DNA from 2 places in the Pandoraea sp. SD6-2 genome. Region 2 is predicted to be linked to the other one. Evidence: riboswitches for the same ligand, from Rfam matches in the RefSeq annotation. Region 2 holds a riboswitch; the other holds the start of a gene.
The links. Region 2 has a riboswitch for thiamine pyrophosphate ahead of C266_RS21880 (FAD-dependent oxidoreductase). Riboswitches for the same ligand answer to the same signal wherever they lie in the genome.
Positions count from the first base shown of each region.

Region 1: linked by a shared signal. The riboswitch ahead of thiC (phosphomethylpyrimidine synthase ThiC) and the one ahead of C266_RS21880 (FAD-dependent oxidoreductase) in region 2 are both predicted to bind thiamine pyrophosphate.

Region 1 covers NZ_KB944452.1:128,513-132,910, reverse strand. The annotation lists gene thiC (phosphomethylpyrimidine synthase ThiC) at 145-2,061, opposite strand; TPP riboswitch at 2,135-2,233, opposite strand; gene C266_RS15610 (PLP-dependent aminotransferase family protein) at 2,359-3,915, opposite strand; gene C266_RS15605 (carboxymuconolactone decarboxylase family protein) at 4,152-4,398, shown strand, end outside.
Region 2 covers NZ_KB944455.1:92,987-97,384, forward strand. The annotation lists gene C266_RS21870 (SDR family NAD(P)-dependent oxidoreductase) at 1-226, opposite strand, end outside; gene C266_RS21875 (ABC transporter ATP-binding protein/permease) at 337-2,136, opposite strand; TPP riboswitch at 2,374-2,501, shown strand; gene C266_RS21880 (FAD-dependent oxidoreductase) at 2,635-3,777, shown strand; gene thiS (sulfur carrier protein ThiS) at 3,794-3,991, shown strand; gene C266_RS21890 (thiazole synthase) at 3,993-4,398, shown strand, end outside.

The DNA of each region.
Region 1 (4,398 bases), on a different contig from region 2:
GGCCGGGCAAACGCCCGATCGTCAGGCGTCATTCGTAAAAAAACGCGCCCGGTGTTACCCGGGCGCGTTGGCATTTCGCATTGATGATCGGCTCAGGCGCGGCACAAACGAGTCATCGGGCACACCGAGCGCAGAGGCGTCGCGTCAGGTGCGGCGATAGATTTCGGCGCCGCTCTTGACGAACTCGACGGCCTTGACTTCCATGCCCTGCTTGAGCGCCGCTTCGTCGGTAATGCCTTGCTTGGCGGCGTAATCGCGCACGTCCTGCGTAATCTTCATCGAGCAGAAGTGCGGTCCGCACATCGAGCAGAAGTGGGCGACCTTCGCGGAGTCCTTCGGCAGCGTTTCGTCGTGGAACTCGCGTGCCTTGTCCGGATCGAGGCCCAGATTGAACTGGTCTTCCCAACGGAATTCGAAGCGTGCCTTCGACAGGGCGTTGTCGCGAATCTGCGAGCCGGGATGGCCCTTCGCCAGATCGGCGGCGTGCGCGGCAAGCTTGTACGTGATGATGCCTTCCTTCACGTCGTCCTTGTTCGGCAAGCCAAGGTGTTCCTTCGGCGTGACGTAGCACAGCATGGCGGTGCCATACCAGCCGATGGTCGCGGCACCGATGCCCGACGTGATGTGGTCGTAACCGGGGGCGATGTCCGTCGTCAGCGGTCCGAGCGTGTAGAACGGGGCTTCGTCGCAGTACTCGAGCTGGAGATCCATGTTCTCCTTGATGAGCTGCATCGGCACGTGGCCCGGGCCTTCGATCATGACCTGCACGTCGTGCTTCCAGGCGACCTGCGTGAGTTCGCCCAGCGTCTTCAGTTCGGAGAGTTGCGCTTCGTCGTTGGCGTCGTAGATCGAGCCCGGACGCAGACCGTCGCCGAGCGAGAATGCGACGTCATACGCCTTCATGATTTCACAGATCTCTTCGAAGTGCGTGTACAGGAAGCTCTCTTTGTGATGGGCGAGGCACCACTTGGCCATGATCGAGCCGCCGCGGCTCACGATGCCGGTCATGCGGTTGGCGGTCATCGGCACATACGCGAGGCGCACACCGGCGTGAATCGTGAAGTAGTCCACGCCTTGTTCGGCCTGTTCGATGAGCGTGTCGCGGAACATTTCCCACGTCAGTTCTTCGGCCTTGCCGTTTACCTTCTCGAGCGCCTGATAGATCGGCACCGTGCCGATCGGCACCGGGCTGTTGCGCAGAATCCATTCGCGCGTCTCGTGAATGTGCTTGCCGGTCGACAGATCCATTACCGTGTCGCCGCCCCAGCGGATCGCCCACGTCATCTTGTCGACTTCTTCGCCGATCGACGACGTCACGGCCGAGTTGCCGATGTTCGCGTTGATCTTCACGAGGAAGTTGCGGCCGATGATCATCGGCTCGGATTCCGGGTGGTTGATGTTGTTCGGGATGATGGCGCGGCCGCGGGCGATTTCGCTGCGCACGAACTCCGGCGTGATCTCTGCGGGAATGCTGGCGCCGAAATGCTGCCCCGGATGCTGGCGCGAGAGCAGCTTGGCCAGACGCTCGCCTTGCGGGCCGGCGTTGCGCACGCTTTCGATGTATTCCTGGCGGCGCAGGTTTTCGCGAATGGCGATGTATTCCATCTCGGGCGTGATGATGCCCTGACGCGCGTAGTGCATTTGCGTCACGTTCTTGCCGGCCTTGGCGCGGCGCGGCGTGCGATGCAGGCCGGGGAAGCGCAGATCGGCGGTCGCGGCGTCGGCGGCGCGCTCACGGCCGAAGGTGGACGTGAGGCCCGGCAGCGCTTCGGTGTCGCCGCGCTCGTCGATCCAGGTGGCGCGCAGGGCAGGCAGGCCGGAGCGGATATCGATTTTGGCGTCGGGATCGGTGTACGGACCGGATGTGTCGTAGACGAAGATCGGCGGGTTCTTCTCGCCGCCAAAGCTCGTCGGCGTGTCGGATTGCGAGATTTCACGCATCGGAACACGGATGTCGGGGCGCGAGCCGGTGACGTAGATCTTTCGGGAATTCGGCAGCGGTGCGATCGCGGCTTCGTCCACGCGCGCGTTGGCTGAGAGGAATTTCGGATTGGCGTTCATGCAATGTCTCCTGGCGGGGCACGTGTTGACGCCGACAAATTCGGCGCAAAGCGGCTCAGGAGCATGAACGGGGGCGAGGAACTTCTACGCTCCCTGCGCTGGCATTATCCAGATCAGGTTCTAAGGGTATTTCTCACCCACAACTCACGTTGCAGGACCCCTGCGCTAGCTTTGCGGCAACGATACACCGACATGCCGGGCAAACACAAGCGCGGTGTGTCCCGAAAAGCGTGAACCACCGATGGTGCAATGCGACATGAGAATTGCCGACACCCACCGTGGGGTGCGCTGCCTGCGTCAGGTGAGGGCGGGTGTCTTGTCGTCTTCGTCGAACGCGCGTGCGAGCCGTTGGGCGACATCCCCGGCCAGGGCTTCGGGCACGTTGGTAAAGCTCATCACGAGCGCGGGCGGCAACTGGCGGGTGAGGCTGAAGAACGACAGCGCGCCCGGTGCAATGCCGTGCCGGAACGCGGTGCGGCACAGGGCGCGATCATGGCGGTGCGGCGCCAGCCAGCCGAGCAGATGCATGCCGCCGGCTTGCTGCGCGAGTTCGATGCGTCCCGGCAGGTGTTCACGCAGCGCCTGCGCGAGCGCGGCACGGCGTTCTCCGTAGAGCTGGCGCATGCGCTTGATGTGGCGGCTGAAATGTCCTTGTGTGATGAAGTCGGTGACGGTGGCCTGTTCGATCCATCCCTGCGCTGGGGACGAGAGCGACGCGCTGGCGATGAACGCGTCGCACAGCGCGGGCGGCACGACCAGATAGCCCAGGCGCAAGCCGGGAAACAGCACTTTGCTGAACGACCCGGCGTAGAGCACGCGCTCCCCGCCGTCCAGACTCTTGAGCGCCGGCAACGGTGCGCCGGTGTAGCGGAATTCGCTGTCGTAGTCGTCCTCGACGATCCAGGCGTCATGCGCCTGAGCCCACGCCAGCAGCGCGAGGCGGCGCGCGAGCGGCAGCGTGACCGATAAGGGTGACTGATGCGAGGGCGTGACGACCGCGAGCCGGGCGTCGGGGGCGGCCCGCTCGCCCGCAGCGACGTCGAGTCCGTCATGATCGACGGCCACCGGCACCAGCGCGGCGCGGCTCATCCGAAGCGCCTCCTGCGCGCGGAAATAGCCCGGATCTTCACACCATACGGCATCGCCCGGACGCAGTAGCACGCGTGCGATCAATGCGAGGGCACCCTGATAGCCGGCGGTGACGATGATCTGACCAGGTTCGCAATGAATGCCCCGTGCGATCGCCAGATAACCGGCAATGGCCTCGCGCAGCGGTGCCCAGCCGATGGCGCTCTGATAGTGCAGCCCTTCGGGGGAAAGATGTCGTGCATGACGCGCCGCGAGCCGGGCCCACAATTTGCGCGGGAATTCGTCGAGGGCAGGCAGGCCGTTCTGCAACGGCAACGGCATACCGAAGGCGTTTAGCGCAATGCTGCTGGGGTTCTCTGGCTGCGCGTGGCCGGGCAACGTTGGCGAGTCGGACTTTTCGCCGGTGGCCGCTTCGGGACGGTGCGACCGGGTGGCGTTGGCTTGCGGCGGTATGGCTTTCGCCGCGGCACCGAGACGCGTGCCATCCAACTGCGGGTTGACGCGGCTGCCTGCGGCGCCGCGCCCCACGACGAAGCCCTCCGCGACCAGCCGTTCATACGCGGCTTCGACCGTTCCGCGTGCCACGCCGAGTTCACTCGCGAGCGCCCGCGTCGAGGGCAGCCGGCTCGATGGCGCGAGCTTGCCCGAGAGAATGCCGTCGCGGATGCGCTCGTAAAGCGCGCGGTAGGTGGGAACGCCGGCGGCCTGCGCGGCATCGGCCAGATGCAGGGCCGCGAGTGCGGCAGGGCTGGATTTTTCGGACATCGCGCAATGCCTCGCGTGGCTTGGGGGCTGGGTAGGGGCTCGATGGATAAGCCCTCCGCGCTTTGTCGGCGCCGGTTTCCGGTCGGGCTTATCTTGGCCTACCGATTCTATTAGGTTTTGGCTCTTCTGGATGAGACAAGGCGTGCGTATCGTTTGGGGTGTGAATGCATCGTATGCGTGACGACGACATACACCTGTTACCTCGGCATTATCTGACCTGAAGGGAGAATCGACTTATGCAACGCCTGAACTTCATCAACGCGGCGCCGCGCCCGTACGAACATCTGGGCACGTTGAGCCACTATTTCCATGACTGCGGCTTACCGGACGGGCTGGTCGAACTGGTCTGGCTCCGCGCGTCGCAACTCAATGGCTGCGCGTTCTGCATCGACATGCACGTGGCCGACGCCCTGAAAATCGGCATCGACCCGCGTCGCTTGCATTTGCTCGTCGCCTGGCGCGAGACCGAGTTGTATTCGCCGG
Region 2 (4,398 bases):
ACCAGACGGCGCACTGCGCGCCAAGGCTCTCGCAGGTCTGACGCACTTCGGCGAGGCGCGCCTGACTCGCGTCTGACGCCCCGCGGGTATGCAGCAGCAGGCGTGTCTGCGTAGAAGCGAGCCGGCGGGCGATGGCCGCGCCGATGCCGGAAGCGGCGCCGGTCACGACGATAGTGCGTGCGGCGCGGTGATGAGACTGGCCGGATGAGGAAACAGGGGTGGTCACGATGAACCCGGGGCGAGCAAAGGGTGCTCGTGATTATGCCAAAGCCCTTGTGCGCCGGGACAGCCGTGTCAATATTATTTAGGAAGTGAATGAATTGGCGCGCATGCGTGCTAGGCGGCGCCGACCACCCGTGAGCGCTCGATGTCGTTGGTTGCATGCAGTGTCATGGTGTGCTGATGAAAGCGTCCGAGTGTCTCGCGATGCGCCACGCTGACCATCATGGTGCCGGGCAGATGCGCGTGCAGGGCTTCGTACACGGCCTCCTCGGTCTCCACGTCGAGTGCGCTGGTCGCTTCGTCGAGGAACAGGTAATCGGGTTTCTGAAGCAAGGCGCGTGCGGCGGCGATCCGCTGCTGTTCGCCGCCCGAGAGCCGCCGCGCCCAGTGCGCGACCGTTTGCAACGCGTCATTGTATTGGCCGAGATTGACGGCAGTCAGCGCCGCGCGGCACTCGGCGTCGCTGAACGTGTCGGGCGGCGAGGGGAACGCCAGCGCGGCCTTCAGCGTGTCGATGGGGAGATAGCTTTGCTGCGAGAGGAACAGTACGCGGGCGTTGGCGGGAACTTCGATGCGGCCGCTGCCGAAGGGCCACAGCCCGGCGAGTGCGCGCAGCATGGTGCTCTTGCCGCAGCCCGAGCGGCCGCGGATGAGCCACCGTGAGCCCGGCGTGAAGGCGAACGATCCGGCCACCGCGAGCGGTGCGCCGTTGGGAAGCGCGAGATGCAGATCGGTCGCCGCATACGCGGGGGACGTCGAACTGCTCGCCGTCACGATGGAGATCGCGCCCTCACGCGGCACCTGCGGCGGTTCGTCGATCACACGTGTGAATTCGCGCAGACGATTGACCGTCGCCTTCCAGTCGGCCAGGGTCGCGAAACTGTTCACGAACCACGAGAAGCCGTCGCTCACCTGCCCGAAGGCGTCGATGATCCGCATGAGCACGCCGAGCGTGAATGCGCCTGCGAAGTAACGCGGCGCGGCCGCCATGATCGGGAAGACGATGGCGATTTGCGCATAAATCGAGTTCGCGAAGATCAGGCGCTTCGTCACGACCATGATCTGCCACCAGTTGTCGCGCACGGCGCCGAAGGCCGCCTTCAGGCGCGACAACTCGGCGCCTTCGCCACGATAGAGGGCGACCTGCTCGGCCGACTCGCGCAGACGCACCAGCAGAAAACGAAAATCCGCTTCCACCTGCTGCTGCCGATAGCTCAGCCCGACGAGCGGGCGGCCGACCTTGAAGATGAAGTACGAACCCACGACGGCGTATAGCGCCGCGACCCAGACCATGTAGCCGGGAATCGTGATGTTCATGCCGCCCAGCGCGAACGACACCGCGCCCGAGATCGTCCACAGAATCGTGATGAACGAGAACAGCGAGACGAGTGTCGTCAGCAAATCGAGCGAGAGCGCCAGCGACGAACTCACGAGCGTGCGGATGTCTTCCGAAATACGTTGGTCGGGGTTGTCGGCGAGATGATCGCGTTCGATGCGGTAATACGCCTGATGGGCAAACCACTTCGCCAGGTTCGTATCCGTTACCCATTGCCGCCACCGGATTTCGAGCATCTGCCGGAAGTAGGTGCGGAACGTGGCGATGATGATGAAGCTGAAGGCGAGTATCGCGAACTCGGCGAGCGAAGACTTGAAGACGGGCCAGTCGCGCTTATCCAGGGCATCGTAGAAGCCGGCGTTCCACGCGTTCAGGCGCACGTTGATGAACACGACCGCAAGGTTGAGCACCACGACGAGGGCGAGCAACCGGCGTCCCTCCCAACGCTTCTCCGAGATCCAGTAAGGCCGTATCAATTGCCGGGCCGTGGGGTGCTTTGGTGGTTTGGGCGCGGGCGCGATAGGGTCGCCGGCCGGCGGCACGTCGGGAGATTGGGGAGGCTTCGGCGTGTGAACCATGATCGTCTGGCGGCGCTGCCGCAGTGGTGCAACGTGTTATGGGGGCGACGGCTCATTTGACCTCAGTTCCCGATGCTGCGTTGCACGAATTCCAGCCCGGGACTCGCGTCACGTCGACATTCAGTTTACGTGTCGTTACAAGACTCGGAAGATTCGTCAAAAAACGAGACGCAACGGGCGTGCAACCGGCCGGAAACCTAGCTTGCACGGGCGTCGGCATCTATGTTGTAATGACTGCGGGCGAAACAGGGGTGCTCCGTGGCGGACGCGGGTGTTGACCATGCGTAACGATGTCACGGGGCTGAGAGAGACCCTTTGCACCCGACCCGGGTAATACCGGCGTGGGAAGTTTCCGACTCCTCCAGTGGGGTAAGGTGTCCAACACCGTTTCGTCCTTTTGCTTTCATGAGGAAAGGACCCCATGCGCTGCCTTCCACAAATTCCTTCGTGTTCCCCTGAGTGCCTGCGCGCCGTGACGGCTTGCGCGGCAGTGCGCGTATGAGCGCATCCACTTCCCGTTCCGCTTCCCGTCCTGACGTCGCCATCCTTGGCGGCGGGCTGTCCGGCCGTCTTCTCGCCTGGCAACTGATCCGCGCCGGTGCGCGCGTGGCGCTGTTCGAGCGCGGCGACGCCGACGGGTCGTCTGCGGCCGGCTGGGTCGCGGCCGCCATGCTCGCGCCGCTGGCCGAGGCCGCCGTGGCCGAACCGAGCATCGTCGAGATGGGCGCGGCGGGCCTCGAGCGCTGGCCGTCGTTGATCGACGGCCTGCCTGAGCACGTCTTCTTCCAACGTAACGGCACGCTGGTCGTGTGGCATCAGCCCGACCGTGCCGAAGCTGTCATGTTCGACCGCCGCATGCGCGCGAATGCCCCGCCGGCATTGCTGCGCGGTGGTGTCGAGCGGGTGACGGGTGCGCAATTGAGCGAGGTCGAGCCCGCGCTTGCCGGGCGTTTTCAGGAGGGCTGGTTGCTGCCGAACGAGGGCCAGCTCGATAACCGTCAACTGCTGCGTGCGCTGGCGGCGGGGCTCGCCAAAGCCGGGGCGGAACTGCATTGGCATACGGAGATCGCCGAGGGGGCCTACCCCGACGCCGGTCTCGTCATCGATTGCCGCGGGCTGGGCGCGCGCGGTGTGCTCACGCGCCTGCGCGGCGTGCGTGGCGAAGTGGTGCGCATTCACGCGCCGGGTGTCGGATTACGCCGGCCGGTACGGTTGCTGCATCCGCGTTATCCGATCTACATCGCGCCCAAGGAAAACGATCTGTATGTGATCGGGGCGACCGAACTCGAGTCGGAAGACATGTCGCCGATGACCGTGCGCTCGGCGCTCGAACTGCTCTCGGCGGCGCATTCGCTGACCCCGGCGTTCGGCGAGGCGCGCATTATCGAATTGAATGTCAACTGCCGCCCCGCGCTGCCCGACCACCTGCCGCGCGTGCAGTGGGACGGTGCGCGGCTGCTGCGGGTGAACGGCTTGTACCGGCACGGCTATTTGCTGGCGCCGGCAGTCACGGGAGAAGCTTGCGCGCTGGCGCAGGCGTTGATGCAATCGACGGGCGGGCAAGTGGGCGTTGGCCATGCGTTCGACTGGGAGACGTGGCGAGCGAGCCGGCCGTGGCCGGACTTGTTCCGTCACGGATGAGAGGGAACTGTACGCGATGGACATCCATATCAATCAACAGACACTGAGCGTGGCCGAGACGGCGACGCTGGCCGAGGCGCTGGTCGCCTACGGCGCCAAGCCGCCGTTCGCCGCGGCGATCAACGGGCAATTCGTACCCAAGACGCAATACGCCGCGCGTTCGCTCGCGCAGGGCGACAAGATCGATGTCGTGCAACCGGTGGCCGGAGGCTGAAATGAACGCATTCACCGAATCGGCCAACGTGGCTGCAGGCAGCGCGCGCGACGCGCTCACGCTGTACGACACCCGCTTTGGCAGCCGTTTCCTGCTCGGCACGGCGCGCTATCCGTCGCTGCAAGTGCTGAGCGATTCCATCGACGCGGCCCGTCCGGGCATGGTGACGGTGGCGTTGCGCCGTCAACTGTCGGGCACGGGGGCGCAGGCCTCGGAGGGCCCTTTCTGGGAGACGCTGCGCCGTCTCGCGGTGCCGGTGCTGCCCAATACGGCGGGCTGCCATTCGGTGCAGGAAGCGATAACGACCGCGCAAATGGCGCGCGAAGTCTTCGAAACCGACTGGATCAAGCTCGAACTGATCGGCGACGACTACACGCTCCAACCCGATCCGTTCGGTCTGGTGACGG